Regions from separate parts of the Streptomyces sp. NPDC050548 genome, predicted to be linked through region 1. Evidence: riboswitches for the same ligand, from Rfam matches in the RefSeq annotation. Region 1 holds a riboswitch; the other holds the start of a gene.
What was found. A riboswitch is a leader RNA that binds a small molecule or an ion and turns the genes downstream of it on or off. The one in region 1 is predicted to bind cyclic di-AMP.

Region 1 (7,720 bases):
TCCGGCCGCGCAGGCCGCCCCGGGCCAGGCGGGCGTGGGCCTCGGCGGCCTGCGCCAGCGGATACACCTGGGCGACGCGCGGTGTCAGCACGCCGACCTCGGCGAGTGCGGAGAGATGTGCGAGCCGGGACGCGTCGGGACCGGCGGTGGTGTGGCGCACCACCACGCCCCGCTCCGGCGCCGGCAGCACGTCCAGCCGCACGCTCACGTAGACCCCGCCGTCCCGGACGGCCGCCATCGCGGGTGCGCCCAGCGCCGCCGCGTCGAGCACGCCGTCCACACCCTCCGGCACCAACCGCCGTACCGCCGGGCCCGGTTCCTCGTTGCGGGACACGAACCAGGTGGCGCCCCGAGCGCGCAGATACTCCTCGTCCTCGGGCCGCCCCTGCGCGACGATCCGCACGCCCCGGGTCCGGGCCAGCTCCACGGCGTAGCCGCCGACGGCCCCGCCGGCGCCGGTGATCAGCAAGGTGTCGCGGGGGCGCAGCGGGAGGTGGTCCAGGGCCAGCGAGGCCGTCGTCGCGTTGAGCGGGATCGTCGCCGCGAGCGTCGGGTCCATGCCCTCCGGGGCGGGGGCGAGGGAGTTGAGGTCGGTCACGAGGTACTCGGCCTGGGCCTTCGTGGGACGCAGCACGGGGGCGTCGAACACGATCACCGGAGTGCCGACCGCAAGGAGCACACCCGGGCCGACGGCGTCGATGGTCCCGGCGGCGTCCAGCCCGAGACCGGTGTGGTCGACCTCCGGCATCGGCCCGAAGTACCCGGCCCACACCGCGGAGTCGGCGGGATTGAGCGCGGCGGCGGCGACCTTGACGCGGACCTCCAGGGGACCCGGTTCCGGCAGCGGGACCTCCAGGACCTCGACGGCCTCGGGTCCCCCGGTCTTCCTGACGACTGCTGCGCGCATGATATTCGCTCTTCCGTTTGCGAAATAGAATCACTCAAACGGTAGGTGCGTTGCGATCGATTCGTAAGGAGGCACTTTTAAGTGCGTTACACCCCCGCGTCGTAGCGGGCCCGCGCCTCGTCGACCTCGCCGGTCTTCTCGGCGGCCCAGTCGCGCACCTGGGACAGCAGGCCGTACAGACCCTGCCCGAGCGGGGTCAGTTCGTAGTCGACGCGCACCGGCACGGACGGTGTGACCGTCCGCCGCACCATGCCGTCGCGCTCCAGCATCCGCAGGGTCTGGGTCAGCATCTTCTGGCTGACGCCCGGGATTTCGCGGCTGATGTGGTTGTATCGCATCGCGTCACCGTGGGACCCGAGGGTGCACACCGCCAGGCTGACCCACCGGTTGCTGATCGTCGAGAGCAGGGCCACCGCGGGGCAGTCGCGCAGGTACTCCTCGTACGCCTTCGTGGTCATCGTCGCTCCAGTCCCTCCCGCCAGGGAGTAACGCACTCAAAAGTGCCTACTTACCAGTCGATCGTAACTCACCTAGTATGCATTGAGTTGCCATTCGCAAATCCACGGGTACCTATCAGACATCCGTCCAGGGCGGGTGACCGATCGGCCCATCAGATCCTGCGCCCCACCGCCCACCGGGTCACGCTCACAGGGAACCGGTGCGGACAAGGCGGAGGTAGGACACATGAGGGCAGTGGCGGTGCTGGGCGCGTCCGTGGCCGTAGGGCTTCTCGCCTCGTGCGGGGCGGCGGACACCGGTACGCGGACCATGGCACGGGCGCTGCCCGCCGGCGCGGCGTTCACGCATCCCGGAGTGCTGGTCAGCAAGGCGCAGCTGGACGCCGTACGGAAGAACGTGGCGGCCGGGAAGCAGCCCTGGCTCAAGGCGTACTTCGGGATGCGGGACAGCAAGTACGGGTCGTACAAGTACACGGCGAAGCCCTACGCCGACGTCGACTGCCCCTGGAACGGCAAGGCCGCGCACGGGTGTGTCGAGGAGCGCGAGGACGCGATCGCGGCGTACACGCAGGCGCTGCTGTTCAGCATCACGGGCAAGGAGCACCACGCGCTCAAGGCGCGGGAGATCATGGACGACTGGTCGGCCAGGATGAAGGAGCACACCTCCGAGGACGCCGGGCTGCAGACGGCGTGGGCCGGGTCGACGTGGGCGCGGGCGGCGGAGATCGTGCGGTACGCGCCGGGGGCCGGGTGGCCGGAGGACCGGGTGCAGCGGTTCGCGACCATGCTGCGCACCGCGTACCAGCCCGAGGTGACGAAGGACCTGCCGGACTACAACGGCAACTGGGACCTCGCGATGACGGACGCGGCGATCGGTATCGCCGTCTTCCTCGACGACCACAGGGCCTTCGACGCGGCCGTCGCCCGCTTCCGCGACCGCGTGCCCGCCTACTTCTACCTGGAGAAGGACGGCAAGGTGCCGCTCACCCCGGCCCGCTCCACCGTCACCACTCCGCAGAAGCTCACGACGTACTGGTTCAAGCAGACCACCTTCAAGGACGGCATCGCCCAGGAGACCTGCCGCAACTTCAAGCACGTCGGGTACTCGCTCGCCGCCACCGGGCACATCGCCGAGACCGCCTGGCACCAGGGCGTCGACCTCTACGACGGCGTCAAGGACCGGCTCCGGGCGGCCCTCGAATTCCACTCCCGCTACCAGCTCGGCGAGGCCGCGCCCGCCTGGCTGTGCGGCGGCAAGGTCGACCGGAACATGGGGCCCGACCTGGAGGTTCCGCTCAACCACCTGGAGGACCGGCTCGGCATGAAGGTGCCCGCCGCGCACAAGCTCGCCGAGACGACCCGGCCGGCCGGCAGCGACGACCTCTTCGTCTCCTGGGAGACCCTCACGCACGCCGGTAACCCCGCCGACTGAAACGTGTGTGACATCGGACCCCGCGGATGGCGTATAGTTGCAATCACAACGGCGCGGGGTGGAGCAGCTCGGTAGCTCGCTGGGCTCATAACCCAGAGGTCGCAGGTTCAAATCCTGTCCCCGCTACTCAAGACTGAGGGCCGGAATCCGGAAACGGATTCCGGCCCTCAGTGTTTTCCCCCCGGTCGGCCCACCCCGCTCGCAGCCCTCCCCCCACCGGGAAAAACTGGAGGCGTGGAGGAGGGTCCGTATGTGCGAGCCGGCGGGCGCCTGCCCGGCGATCCCGTGCCCGACCCCGGTCTCGGTCCCGGTCTCGGCCCCGACGAGGAACGGCGGACCGCCCGCGTCCTCGCCCTCGTCCGCCGGCTGCCCGCCCTGCTGCTGATCGTCGGGGCCTGCTACGACTACCTCACCCCGCAGGACTTCACGGCGGCCCCCTTCTTCACCGCCGCCCCGCTCGTCGCCGCCCCCCTCTACTCCCGACGCGGCACCGTCCTCACCGGCCTCGCCGCGCTCGTCGTCGTCCTCGCCGTCCACATCAGGCTCGGCATCGTCCTGCGCATCGACGCGGTCACCGAGGTGGCCACCGTGGCGACGGTCGCCGGTCTCGCCGTCCTCATCAACGCCCTCGTCCGCCGCAGCAGCGAACAGCTCGCCTCCGTACGCGAGATCGCCGAGGCCGCCCAGCGCGCCGTACTGCCCGAACCGGCCGAGCGCATCGGCGGGTTCGAGATCGCCGCGCGCTACGAGGCCGCGCAGGAGGGCGCGTTCATCGGCGGCGACCTGTACGCGGTGCAGGACACCCCGCACGGCGTACGGCTGGTCGTGGGCGACGTACGCGGGAAGGGCATGGGCGCGGTCGCCGCCGTCGCGGTGGTCATCGGGGCGTTCCGGGAGGCCGCCGAGCAGGAGAGCACCCTGGAGGCGGTCGCGCAGCGGCTGGAGCGGGCGCTCGCGCGCGAGGGCACCCGGCGCGACGGGCTCGACGCGTTCGAGGGGTTCACCACGGCCGTCCTCGCCGAACTCCCGCACGGCGACGGCGTCTTGCGGATCGTCGACCGGGGCCACCCGCCGCCGTTGCTCCTGCACGCGGACGGCACCGTGGACACCCTGCTCGTCAAGGAGCCCGCACTGCCGCTGGGGATGGGGGAGTTGGGGTTCTGGCCCGACCGGGCCGAGGAGTTCGCGTTCCCCGGCGGCGCCACCCTGCTCCTGTACACCGACGGTCTGTCCGAGGCCCGGGACTGCCACGGCGTGTTCTACGACCCGGGGGAGCGGCTGGCCGGGCGGACCTTCCGCAGCCCCGAGGCGCTGCTCGGCCTCCTCGCCAAGGAGGTGCGCCGCTACTCCGGGGGCGGGATGACGGACGACATGGCGATGATCGCCGTACGCCGTCCATGACCGGTCGACGACCGGTCAACTCACCCGTTTTTCGCCGTTCGTGGGCTCTTCGTCCTGCAAGGAAAGGTTAATGATCAAGCGAACGGGCTTGGAAACGGGCGCCCGTGTCTATTAACGTTCGATAACGCAGCACGGTCGTCCCAGCCGTCACAAGAGACAGCTCCGTGCGCACGCGCCGAATCCCGCGAGGGAACCGGGGAACCACCACTTGGGGTGAATCGCACGTCGACAGTCGTGGGAACACGACCGGTTTACGCGCGTAGGAGACCTTCCTGCTCCGAACCCGTCAGCTAACCCGGTAGGCGAGAAGGAAGGAAAGGAGCACGCCCACGTGGCGTCCAACCAGGCTGCCCCAGAAGCCCCGTTCGTCTACGGCGGTTTCCGCCCCGACGAGGGCCCCTGGGAGGAGTGGAACCCCAGCGCGGAGTCCGTTCTTCCCAACCGCGGCAAGCACCGTGTCGCCAAGCAGCGTGGTGGCGGGGGATTCGCCCGCAGCTCCACCGTCCTGGGCGTCGGTGTCATAGCCGCCGTCAGCGCCGGCGGGATGGCCAGCGCGAACACCGGCAAGCCGCCGGTCTCGATCTCCATGCCGGACCTGCCCAACGTGGGCCACCTGCTGGACGACTCCTCCAGTACGCCGAAGGGTTCCGCGACCGCGCTCAGCAGCGTCGGCGTGACCACCACCGAGACCGCCAAGGGCACCTCGGACGCGGGCGAACTGCTGCGCAACCGGATCATGGAACAGGCCGAGCTGCAGCAGCTCCAGGTCGACGGCAAGTCCCAGGCCGCCGCCGAGGCCGCCGTCGCCAAGCAGGTCGACGCCGCCGCCGCGAAGGCCGAGCAGGACGCCGCGCAGAAGGCCGCCGACGCCAAGAAGGCCGCGGAGGCCGCCGCCAAGAAGAAGGCCGAGGCCGCGAAGCTCGCCGCCCTCGCCAAGCAGTACACGCTGCCGGTCGCCTCGTACACGATCACCGGCACCTTCGGCCAGGCCGGCTCCATGTGGTCCTCCGGCTACCACACCGGACTCGACTTCGCCGCCCCCACCGGCACGCTGATCAAGGCCATCCACAGCGGCACGGTCACCGAGGCGGGCTGGGCGGGGTCCTACGGCTACCGCACGATCCTCACCCTCGACGACGGCACCGAGCTGTGGTTCTGCCACCAGTCCTCGATCAACGTCAGCGTCGGCCAGAAGGTCGCCACCGGTGACGTCATCGGCCGCGTGGGCGCCACCGGCAACGTGACCGGGCCGCACCTCCACCTTGAGGTCCACATCAACGGCGCCGCCACCGCCAGCGACCCGGCGCCCTGGCTGCGCAGCAAGGGCCTCAACCCCTGAGGTCCCCGAGATCTCTGGATCACCCGTTGGAATATCCGGTTCCGGTCCGGCAGTTGAGGTAGAGCATGACTTCTCTTCGCAAGCTGGGCCGGTCCGACCTGGAGATCTTTCCGCTGAACCTCGGCGGCAACGTGTTCGGCTGGACCGCCGACGAGGCGACCTCCTTCGCCGTGCTCGACGCCTACGCCGCCGCGGGCGGCAACTTCGTCGACACCGCCGACTCCTACTCGGCGTTCGCCCCGGGCAACCAGGGCGGCGAGTCCGAGACCGTCATCGGCAAGTGGGTCAAGGCCCGCGGCAACCGCTCCGACGTCGTCATCGCCACCAAGGTCAGCCAGCACCCCGACTTCCCGGGCCTGTCCGCCGCCAACATCAAGGCCGCCGCCGAGGCCTCCCTGCGCCGCCTGGACACCGACCACATCGACCTCTACTACACCCACTTCGACCAGGTCGAGGTGCCGGTCGAGGAGATCGTCGGCGCGCTCGACGAGCTGGTCAAGGCGGGCAAGGTGCGGCACATCGCCGCCTCCAACATCTCGCCCGAGCGCCTTCAGGCCTCCCTCGACTTCTCCGACCGCGAGGGCCTGGCCCGCTACGTCGCGATCCAGCCCCACTACAACCTCGTCTCCCGCGACACCTACGAGGGCGAACTCCGGGACGTCGCCGAGCGCAACGGCCTCGCGGCGCTCCCCTACTTCGCCCTCGCGGCCGGCTTCCTCACCGGCAAGTACCGGCCCGGTACGACCGTGGACAGCCCGCGCGCCGGACGGGCCGCCGGCTACCTCGCATCCGAGCGCGGCCAGAAGGTCCTGACCGCCCTGGACGAGGTCGCCCGGGCCCACGACGCCTCCGTCGCGACGGTCGCCCTCGCCTGGCTCGCCGCCCAGCCCACGGTCGCCGCCCCCATCGCCTCCGCCAGGAGCCTGGAGCAGCTGCCCGACCTGCTCGCCGTGGCCGAACTGGCCCTCACGGACGCCGAGATCGAGCAGCTGACACAGGCGTCGGCCTAACGGGCGTCAGGACCGGTACGGGTTGTACACGGGAGTCCCGTACGACCCGTACACCGGCCACGGCGGCACCACCACCGGCACCGGCGGCGCGATCCGCCGCGCCGCGTACTCCAGCGCGGGCCGCGCCACCTCCCGCAGTTGCCACAGCTCGTGCAGCAACTCCCTTTCCCGTACGGCGAAGTCGGCACCGGCGCGGCCCCGTGCGGCCCGGTACCGCAGGAACGCCAGGGAGGTCGCGCAGGCCTCGTAGCGGGCCACCGAGCGGGCCGCCGGGCGGCCGAGGCAGTGGCCGGCGTACTCGCGGGCCAGCCGGCGGGCCCGCATCGAGCCGAGCACGAACGGTTCGCTCGGGGTCAGCCAGCCCGCGAGCACATACACCGGCAACTCCTCGCGCACCGCGCGCAGTTCACGCTGCCGAGTCCAGACCGCGAGCCAGGTCAGCAGGCCGAACGCGGGCACCATGAAGAGGCCGTAGACCTCGAAGAAGCCGTACTGGCCGAAGGTCGAGGAGCCGTTCCAGACCGCGTGCATGCCCATCGCGAGCAGCAGTCCGGTCAGTGGGAGCAGGACACGCCGGACATGGCGCCGGTCGGGGAAGCGGGCGGCGAGGCCGAAGCCGATGCCGGTGAGGACGGTGAACAGGGGGTGCGCGAACGGGGACATGACGATGCGCACGAAGAACGTCGCCGCCGTCACGGAGGTGAAGCCGCGGTCGCCGGTGAGCTGGTCGGTGCCGAAGGCGGTGCCGAGGTAGAGGATGTTCTCGGTGAACGCGAAGCCGGTGGCGGTGACCCCGGCTATCACCACCCCGTCGACGATCCCGGTGAAGTCCCGTCTGCGGAACAGGAAGACGAGCAGCACGGCCGCCGCCTTCGCCGACTCCTCCACGATCGGCGCTATCACCGTCGCGCCCAGGGTGTCCGCGCCGCTCGGGTCGGCGGTCGCCGTCGCTATCCATCGGGTGGCGAAGCTGTTGGCCACGATCGCTATCAGCGCGGCGGCGCAGGCCCCCCAGGCGAAGGAGAACAACAGGTTGCGCCAGGGGCCGGGGTCGACCCGGTCCAGCCAGCGGAACGCGGCGACCAGCAGCGGCACGGGCAGCACGGCGAGCCCGAGACCCACCAAGAACCCTTCCGTACCGGTCTGTTGGCGGACGAGGGCGAGGATGACGAG
Region 2 (7,720 bases), on a different contig from region 1:
CGGTCCGACGAGGTCTGCTGCATGGGGCCCAGCGTACGGCTCGCATCTGACAACGGCGCGAGGCAGTCTGTGGGTGAATGCAGCGAGGGAAGTGGGGCCGAGGCCGCGGTCCGACACCCTTCTCCGGACGGTCCACGGGGCCGCTCCGGGCTCGCTTCACGTGTGGGAAACTGGTCTAGACAACCCTGAGACTCTGAAGGGCAGCATCACATGGCTGAGCGCCGCGTCAACGTCGGCTGGGCGGAGGGCCTTCACGCCCGCCCCGCCTCCATCTTCGTCCGGGCCACCACGGCCGCAGGTATCCCCGTGACGATCGCCAAGGCCGACGGCAACCCCGTCAACGCGGCCTCCATGCTCGCGGTCCTGGGCCTGGGTGCCCAGGGCGGCGAGGAGATCGTCCTCGCGTCGGACGCCGAGGGCGCGGACGCGGCCCTCGACCGGCTGGCGAAGCTGGTCGCGGAGGGTCTTGAGGAACTCCCCGAGACCGTCTGAACAACCCACAATTGATGGTTGCGGTGATTTCGCCGCAAAACCGATGTGCCGCAACCTCGAAGGGCTCGCCCGAATTACCGGGCGAGCCCTTCGCAATTCCATTTGCGGGCAGCAGAAATAATCCCCCGCGAATTACCTCTTCTTTGTATACGGTGCCCGTGTTAATGCCGGAGACCCGTCATGTTTACGGGAGGTTGCGAAGTCCTCACACGGTCCGTGCCGTTCGCGCCGCCGGGAAAGCGCAGCCGGTGCGCGCTGCCCGCGCGCTCGGTGTGCAGGGCCGTGATCGCCCGCGCGCGCTCGGCGTCGCCGCGCGCCACCGCGTCCACGATGGCCCCGTGCTCCGCCCAGGACTCCACGGGGTTGGCCGGTGCCTCCACCGCGTACATCCAGGCGATCTTGTGCCGCAGCTGGGTCAGCATCGAGGTCAGCGCGGGGCTTCCGGAGGCCTGGGCCAGCGTCTCGTGGAACCAGCTGCCCAGGGAGCGCAGATCCTCGCTGTTGCCCCTCCTGGCGCGCTCCTGGCCCAGCCTGACGAGGCCGCGCAGCACCTTGAGGTGGGCCTCGGTGCGCCGCTGGGCGGCCCGCGAGGCGCCGAGCGGCTCCAGCAGCATCCGCATCTCCAGCAGGTCGGCGGCCTCCTGCTCGGTCGGCTCCGCGACGCACGCGCCCGCGTGCCGCCGGGTCACCACGAACCCCTCCGCCTCCAGCGTGCGCAGGGCCTCCCGCACGGGCACGCGCGAGACGCCGTACCGGCGCGCGAGGAGTTCCTCCGTGAGCCGGCCGCCGCGCTCGTAGACACCGGCGACGATGTCGTCCCGGATCGCCGTGCATACCGAGTGCGCCGGAATACGCATGTCCGACCTCCGCCTTAATCCCCGTGAAACGTCGACGATTGACGTGTGTTCCGTGACTCTATTGCAATCAGCGGGAATTTCCGATGGCGGACCGGAATCCATGGATATTTTTTGGACAGGAGGGGTCCGGAAACGCCGAAAGCCCCGGCCGGCGGGCCGGGGCTCCGGGAAGTGCGGCGGTGCGTCGTCAGACGTTGACGCCGTGCTTGCGGAGGTAGGCGACGGGGTCGACGTCGGAGCCGTACTCGGCGGTCGTACGGGCCTCGAAGTGGAGGTGTGGTCCGGTGACGTTGCCGGTCGCCCCGGAGAGGCCGATCTGCTGGCCCGGGGTGACCTTCTGGCCGACCGAGACACCGATGGACGACAGGTGGCCGTACATGGTGTACATGCCGTCAGCCATCTTGATCACGACCTCGTTGCCGTACGAGCCGCCCCAGCCGGCCTCGACGACGGTGCCGGAGCCCACCGCGTGGACGCTGGTGCCGGTCGAGGCGTGGAAGTCGATGCCCGTGTGGGCGCCGGAGGACCACAGGGAGCCGCCGGTCTTGTAGCCGGTGGACACATAGGAGTTGGCGACCGGCGCGACGAAGGTGTTGAGCCTCTTGCGCTCGGCCTCGCGGGCGGCGCGCGCCTGGGCCTCACGGGCCGCCTCGGCCTGGGCGGCGGCCTTGGCGCGGGCAGTCTCCTCGGCGAGCGTCTCTGCGGCGGCCTGCCGCTGGGCGACGGCCTGGGCGTCGATCTTCTCGGCCACGGAGTCGCCGATGGCGACGACGGGCGTGAGGCCGGTCTGCTCGGGAGCGGGCTCGGCGGCGAACGCGGGGGCGCTCGCCAGGGTGCCGACGACTCCGGTGGTGGCGAACGCGGCGACGCTGACGGCGCGAACGGTGGTGCGGTGGGTCCGGCTCGGGCGACGGTGCTTCCCGGTGGCGCGGGTGAACGCCATGAAGTGGCTGGTCCTTTCCTTCCTTCTCGCCTACCGGGTTAGCTGACGGGTTCGGAGCAGGAAGGTCTCCTACGGACTCCCCCGCCACGCGCGCGGGCGTCCGATTCACCCCAGGGACTCATGTGGGTCCCCGGCTCCCCTGGCTCGCGCCGTACGGGGACTCGGCGATGACTGTCCGGTGCCGCGAGTGCGGCGCGGTGCCTGACGGACAGCCGGACCGACGCTAAGGGGGGCCACTTTCAATCCCCAAACGGATCACGGTTTTTGTAGCGCACGCCACAGGGCAGACAGGCAACCTCTCCCCCAATTCGGACAATAGGGAGCCCTGGTGGCGCTTCCGTCACCAGGGCTCCCCCACGCGCGCGTGCCGCTGTTGCGTCTACTCCGCCGGAACGACGGTCACTTCGCCGATGCCGAGGGCCTCGACGGGCTCCTTGATCTGCTCCGCGTCGCCCACGAGGACCGTCACCAGACGGTCCACCGGGAAGGCGTTGACGACCGCCGCGGTGGCCTCCACGGTGCCGGTCGCGGCGAGCTGCCGGTACAGGGTCGCCTGGTAGTCGTCGGGCAGGTGCTGCTCGACCTGGTCGGCCAGCGTGCTCGTCACGGCCGCCGCGGTCTCGTACTTGAGCGGCGCCACGCCGACGAGGTTCTGCACGGCGATGTCGCGCTCGGCGTCGGTGAGTCCGCCCTCGGCGAGCTTGCGGAGCACCGTCCACAGGTCGTCAAGTGCGGGGCCCGTGTTGGGGGTGTCCACGGAGCCGCTGATGGCGAGCATCGAGACGCCCGTGCCGTCGGGTGCCGAACGCAGCACCTGGCCGAAGGCCCGCACACCGTAGGTGTAGCCCTTCTCCTCGCGCAGGACGCGGTCCAGGCGGGAGGTGAGGGTGCCGCCGAGGCAGTACGTGCCGAGCACCTGGGCCGGCCACACGCGGTCGTGCCGGTCGGCTCCGACGCGGCCGATGAGCAGCTGCGTCTGGACGGCGCCGGGCCGGTGCACGATCACGACCCGCCCGGTGTCGTCGGCGGTCACCGGCGGCACGGGGCGCGGCTGGGCGGTGGAGCCCGTCCACGAGCCCAGGGTGTCGGCGAGCAGCGTGTCCAGGTCGATGCCGGTGAGGTCGCCGACGACCACGACGGTGGCGGTCGCGGGGCGGACGTGCCGGTCGTAGAAGGCGCGTACGGCCCCGGAGTCGATCTTCTGGACGGTCTCCTCGGTGCCCTGGCGCGGGCGCGACATGCGCGAACTCGCCGGGAACAGCTCCTTGGAGAGCTCCTTGGCCGCGCGGCGGGACGGGTTGGCCGTCTCGTGCGGGATCTCGTCGAGGCGGTTGCGGACCAGCCGCTCGACCTCGCTGTCCGCGAAGGCGGGTGCCCTGAGGGCGTCCGACAGCAGGCCGAGGCCCTTGGCCAGGCGCGAGGCCGGGACCTCCAGGCTCAGCCGGATGCCCGGGTGGTCGGCGTGCGCGTCGAGGGTGGCGCCGGAGCGCTCCAGCTCGGCGGCGAACTCCTCGGCGGAGTGCTTGTCGGTGCCCTCGGAGAAGGCGCGCGCGGTGATCGTGGCGACCCCGTCCAGGCCGGCCGGTTCGGCCTCCAGGGGCGCGTCGAGGAGCACCTCGACGGCGACGACCTGCTGGCCGGGTCGGTGACAGCGCAGAACGGTCAGGCCGTTGCCGAGCGTCCCGCGCTCGGGCGCCGGGAAGGCCCACGGCCTGGCCTCGCCCGCCTGGGGCTGCGGGTGGAATTCCATCGTGGCGAGCTCGGTCACTTGGCCGCCTCCTCGTTCTCGTCGCCGGCCTCGGCCGCTGCTTCGTCGTCCTCGGCGTCATCGTCCGCGATCGGCTCGTAGACGAGCACCGCGCGGTTGTCGGGCCGCAGTCGCGCCTTGGCGACCCCCTGGACCTCCTCCGCCGTCACGTCCAGGACGCGCTGTACGGCGGTCAGGGCGAGCTGTGGGTCGCCGAACAGGACGGCGTAGCGGCACAGTTCGTCCGCGCGGCCCGCGACCGTGCCCAGCCGGTCCAGCCACTCGCGCTCCAACTGGGCCTGGGCGCGCTCCATTTCCTCGGCCGTGGGGCCCTCCGCGGCGAACCGGGCGAGCTCCTCGTCGATGGCGGCCTCGATGACGGGCACCTCGACGTCCCCGGACGTCTTGACGTCCAGCCACCCCAGGGAGGGCGCTCCGGCCAGCCGAAGCAGCCCGAAACCGGCCGCGACGGCCGTACGGTCGCGTCGTACGAGGCGGTTGTAGAGGAGCGAGGACTCGCCGCCGCCGAGGATGGTGAGGGCCAGGTCGGCCGCGTCGGACGCGCGCGTGCCGTCCTCCGGGAGCCGGTAGGCGCACATCAGGGCGCGCGCCGGGACCTCCTCCTCGATGATCTCGCGCAGTTCGCCGCCCATCGTGTCGGGCAGTGCGCCGTCCCGGGGCTCGGGCTTGCCGTCGTGCGCCGCGATGGACCCGAAGTACTTCTCGATCCAGGCGAGCGTCTGCTCGGGGTCGATGTCGCCGACCACGGACAGCACCGCGTTGTTGGGCGCGTAGTAGGTGCGGAAGAACGCGCGGGCGTCCTCCAGGGTGGCCGCGTCCAGGTCCGCCATCGAGCCGATGGGCGTGTGGTGGTAGGGGTGGCCCTCCGGGTAGGCGAGGGCGGTCAGCTTCTCGAACGCCGTCCCGTAGGGCACGTTGTCGTAGCGCTGGCGGCGTTCGTTCTTGACGACGTCGCGCTGGTTCTCCATGGACTCTTCGTCAAGAGCGGCCAACAGGGAGCCCATGCGGTCGGCTTCGAGCCAGAGGGCGAGCTCCAACTGGTGGGTGGGCATGGTCTCGAAGTAGTTGGTGCGCTCGAAACTGGTGGTGCCGTTGAGCGAACCGCCCGCGCCCTGCACCAGTTCGAAGTGGCCGTTGCCCTTGACCTGTCCGGAGCCCTGGAACATCAGGTGCTCGAAGAGGTGAGCCAGGCCGGTACGCCCCTTGACCTCGTGGCGGGAACCGACGTCGTACCAGAGGCACACCGCCGCGACCGGGGTCAGGTGGTCCTCGGAGAGCACCACACGCAGACCGTTGGCCAAACGGTGTTCGGTCGCTGTCAGACCGCCGGACCCTGCCTCGGCGGTGGCCGTGTGACCCATGGGCATGTACGTCCCTTCGATCGCGGATTATCTGGCTGGAACCGCAGAAATCCTGCTCGTCCCGCCACTGTATGCAAGCGTGCGGACGGTCGGCGAAGTTCCCGGCGGACGTACGCCGAGAGCGAGATCGCGTAGCCTGCGGGCAGTCGCACACGTGGACCCACGCGGCAGCCGTCGGTGACGGAGCCGAGCGGCCAACGCCGGGTCCTGGTCCGCGTTGTCAGTGCCGCGGTCCACAATGGTTCACGTCAAGACCCCGTTCACGCTTCAGCAAGAGTGAGCCGAAGGGGAGCGACCCCCAGGCGAGCGACCAGAAAAGAGGAGCCGGCAGCGATGGCCCGCCGCAGCACGAAGACCCCGCCGCCCGACGACTCGTTCGAGGAGCGGATCCTCGACATCGACGTCGTCGACGAGATGCAGGGCTCCTACCTTGAGTACGCGTACTCGGTCATCTACTCCCGCGCCCTGCCGGACGCCCGGGACGGCCTGAAGCCGGTCCACCGACGGATCGTCTACCAGATGGACGAGATGGGGCTGCGCCCCGACCGCGGCTATGTGAAGTGCGCGCGTGTCGTCGGCGACGTCATGGGCAAGCTGCACCCGCACGGCGACGCGTCGATCTACGACGCCCTGGTGCGCATGGCCCAGCCCTTCTCCATGCGCGTTCCCCTGGCCGACGGCCACGGCAACTTCGGCTCGCTGGGCAACGACGACCCGCCCGCCGCCATGCGGTACACCGAGTGCCGGCCGTCCGAGGCCGCGAACCTGATGACCGAGTCGATCGACGAGGACACGGTCGACTTCGCCCCGAACTACGACGGCCAGGAGCGGGAGCCGGTGGCTCTGCCCGCCGCCTTCCCGAACCTCCTGGTGAACGGCTCGTCGGGCATCGCCGTCGGCATGGCCACCAACATGCCGCCGCACAACCTGGGCGAAGTCATCGCGGCGGCCCGCCATCTGATCCGCTATCCGAACGCGGACCTCGACACCCTGATGCGCCATGTCCCGGGCCCCGACCTGCCGACGGGCGGCCGCATCGTCGGTCTCAGCGGCATCCGGGACGCGTACGAGACGGGCCGCGGCACCTTCAAGATCCGCGCCACGGTGACGGTGGACGACGTCACTCCGCGCCGCAAGGGCCTGGTCGTCACCGAACTGCCCTTCACCGTGGGCCCGGAGAAGGTGATCGCCAAGATCAAGGACCTGGTCGGCGCGAAGAAGCTGCAGGGCATCGCCGACGTCAAGGACCTCACCGACCGCGCGCACGGCCTGCGCCTGGTCATCGAGATCAAGAACGGTTTCGTCCCGGAAGCGGTCCTGGAGCAGCTCTTCAAGCTGACGCCGATGGAGGAGTCCTTCGGCATCAACAACGTCGCCCTGGTCGACGGCCAGCCCCTCACCCTGGGCCTCAAGGAGCTCCTGGAGGTCTATCTCGACCACCGCTTCAACGTCGTACGGCGACGCAGCGAGTTCCGCCGCACCAAGCGGCGCGACCGTCTCCACCTGGTCGAGGGCCTGCTCACCGCGCTCGTCGACATCGACGAGGTCATCCGGATCATCCGCTCCAGCGACAACTCCGCGCAGGCGAAGCAGAGCCTGATGGAGCGCTTCTCGCTGTCGGACATCCAGACGCAGTACATCCTGGACACGCCGCTGCGCCGGCTCACCCGGTTCGACCGGATCGAGCTGGAGTCGGAGATGGAGCGCCTCACCGCGGAGATCGCCGAGCTGACCCGCATCCTGGAGTCGGACACCGAGCTGCGGAAGCTGGTCTCGACCGAACTGGCCGCGGTGGCGAAGAAGTTCGGCACGGACCGGCGTACGGTCCTGCTGGAGTCGGCGGGCACACCCGCCGCCACCGTGCCGCTCCAGGTCGCCGACGACCCGTGCCGGGTGCTGCTCTCCTCGACGGGCCTGCTGGCCCGTACGGCGAACGGTGAGCCCTTCCCGGAGGACACCGAGGCCCGGCGCGTCAAGCACGACGTGATCGTCTCGGCGGTCCCGGCCACCGCCCGCGGCGAGTTGGGCGCGGTCACCTCGGCCGGCCGGCTGCTGCGTATCAACGTCGTCGACCTCCCGCAGCTCCCGGAGACGGCGTCCGCGCCGAACCTCTCCGGCGGCGCGGCGGTCACGGAGTTCGTCTCCCTGGAGGAGGGCGAGACGGTCATCTGCCTGACGACCCTCGACGAGTCCTCCCCGGGTCTGGCCATCGGCACGGAACAGGGCGTCGTCAAGCGCGTGGTCCCCGACTACCCCACGAACAAGGAGGAGTTGGAGGTCATCACGCTCAAGGACGGCG

Region 2: it holds a riboswitch for cyclic di-AMP, as region 1 does, so the genes downstream of both, ACIBJH_RS37950 (M23 family metallopeptidase) here and ACIBJH_RS44185 (M23 family metallopeptidase) in region 1, are expected to answer to the same signal.

What each region holds. Positions count from the first base shown of each region.
Region 1 is NZ_JBITGV010000027.1:23,872-31,591, reverse strand. It holds gene ACIBJH_RS44210 (NADP-dependent oxidoreductase) at 1-907, opposite strand, end outside; gene ACIBJH_RS44205 (helix-turn-helix domain-containing protein) at 994-1,365, opposite strand; gene ACIBJH_RS44200 (alginate lyase family protein) at 1,592-2,797, shown strand; tRNA gene ACIBJH_RS44195 (tRNA-Met) at 2,850-2,923, shown strand; gene ACIBJH_RS44190 (PP2C family protein-serine/threonine phosphatase) at 3,050-4,198, shown strand; cyclic di-AMP (ydaO/yuaA leader) riboswitch at 4,362-4,518, shown strand; gene ACIBJH_RS44185 (M23 family metallopeptidase) at 4,530-5,537, shown strand; gene ACIBJH_RS44180 (aldo/keto reductase) at 5,603-6,547, shown strand; gene ACIBJH_RS44175 (PrsW family glutamic-type intramembrane protease) at 6,554-7,720, opposite strand, start outside.
Region 2 is NZ_JBITGV010000018.1:82,429-90,148, forward strand. It holds gene ACIBJH_RS37935 (GNAT family N-acetyltransferase) at 1-23, opposite strand, end outside; gene ACIBJH_RS37940 (HPr family phosphocarrier protein) at 211-492, shown strand; gene ACIBJH_RS37945 (GntR family transcriptional regulator) at 654-1,349, opposite strand; gene ACIBJH_RS37950 (M23 family metallopeptidase) at 1,537-2,292, opposite strand; cyclic di-AMP (ydaO/yuaA leader) riboswitch at 2,306-2,469, opposite strand; gene ACIBJH_RS37955 (M16 family metallopeptidase) at 2,672-4,060, opposite strand; gene ACIBJH_RS37960 (M16 family metallopeptidase) at 4,057-5,421, opposite strand; gene ACIBJH_RS37965 (DNA topoisomerase (ATP-hydrolyzing) subunit A) at 5,755-7,720, shown strand, end outside.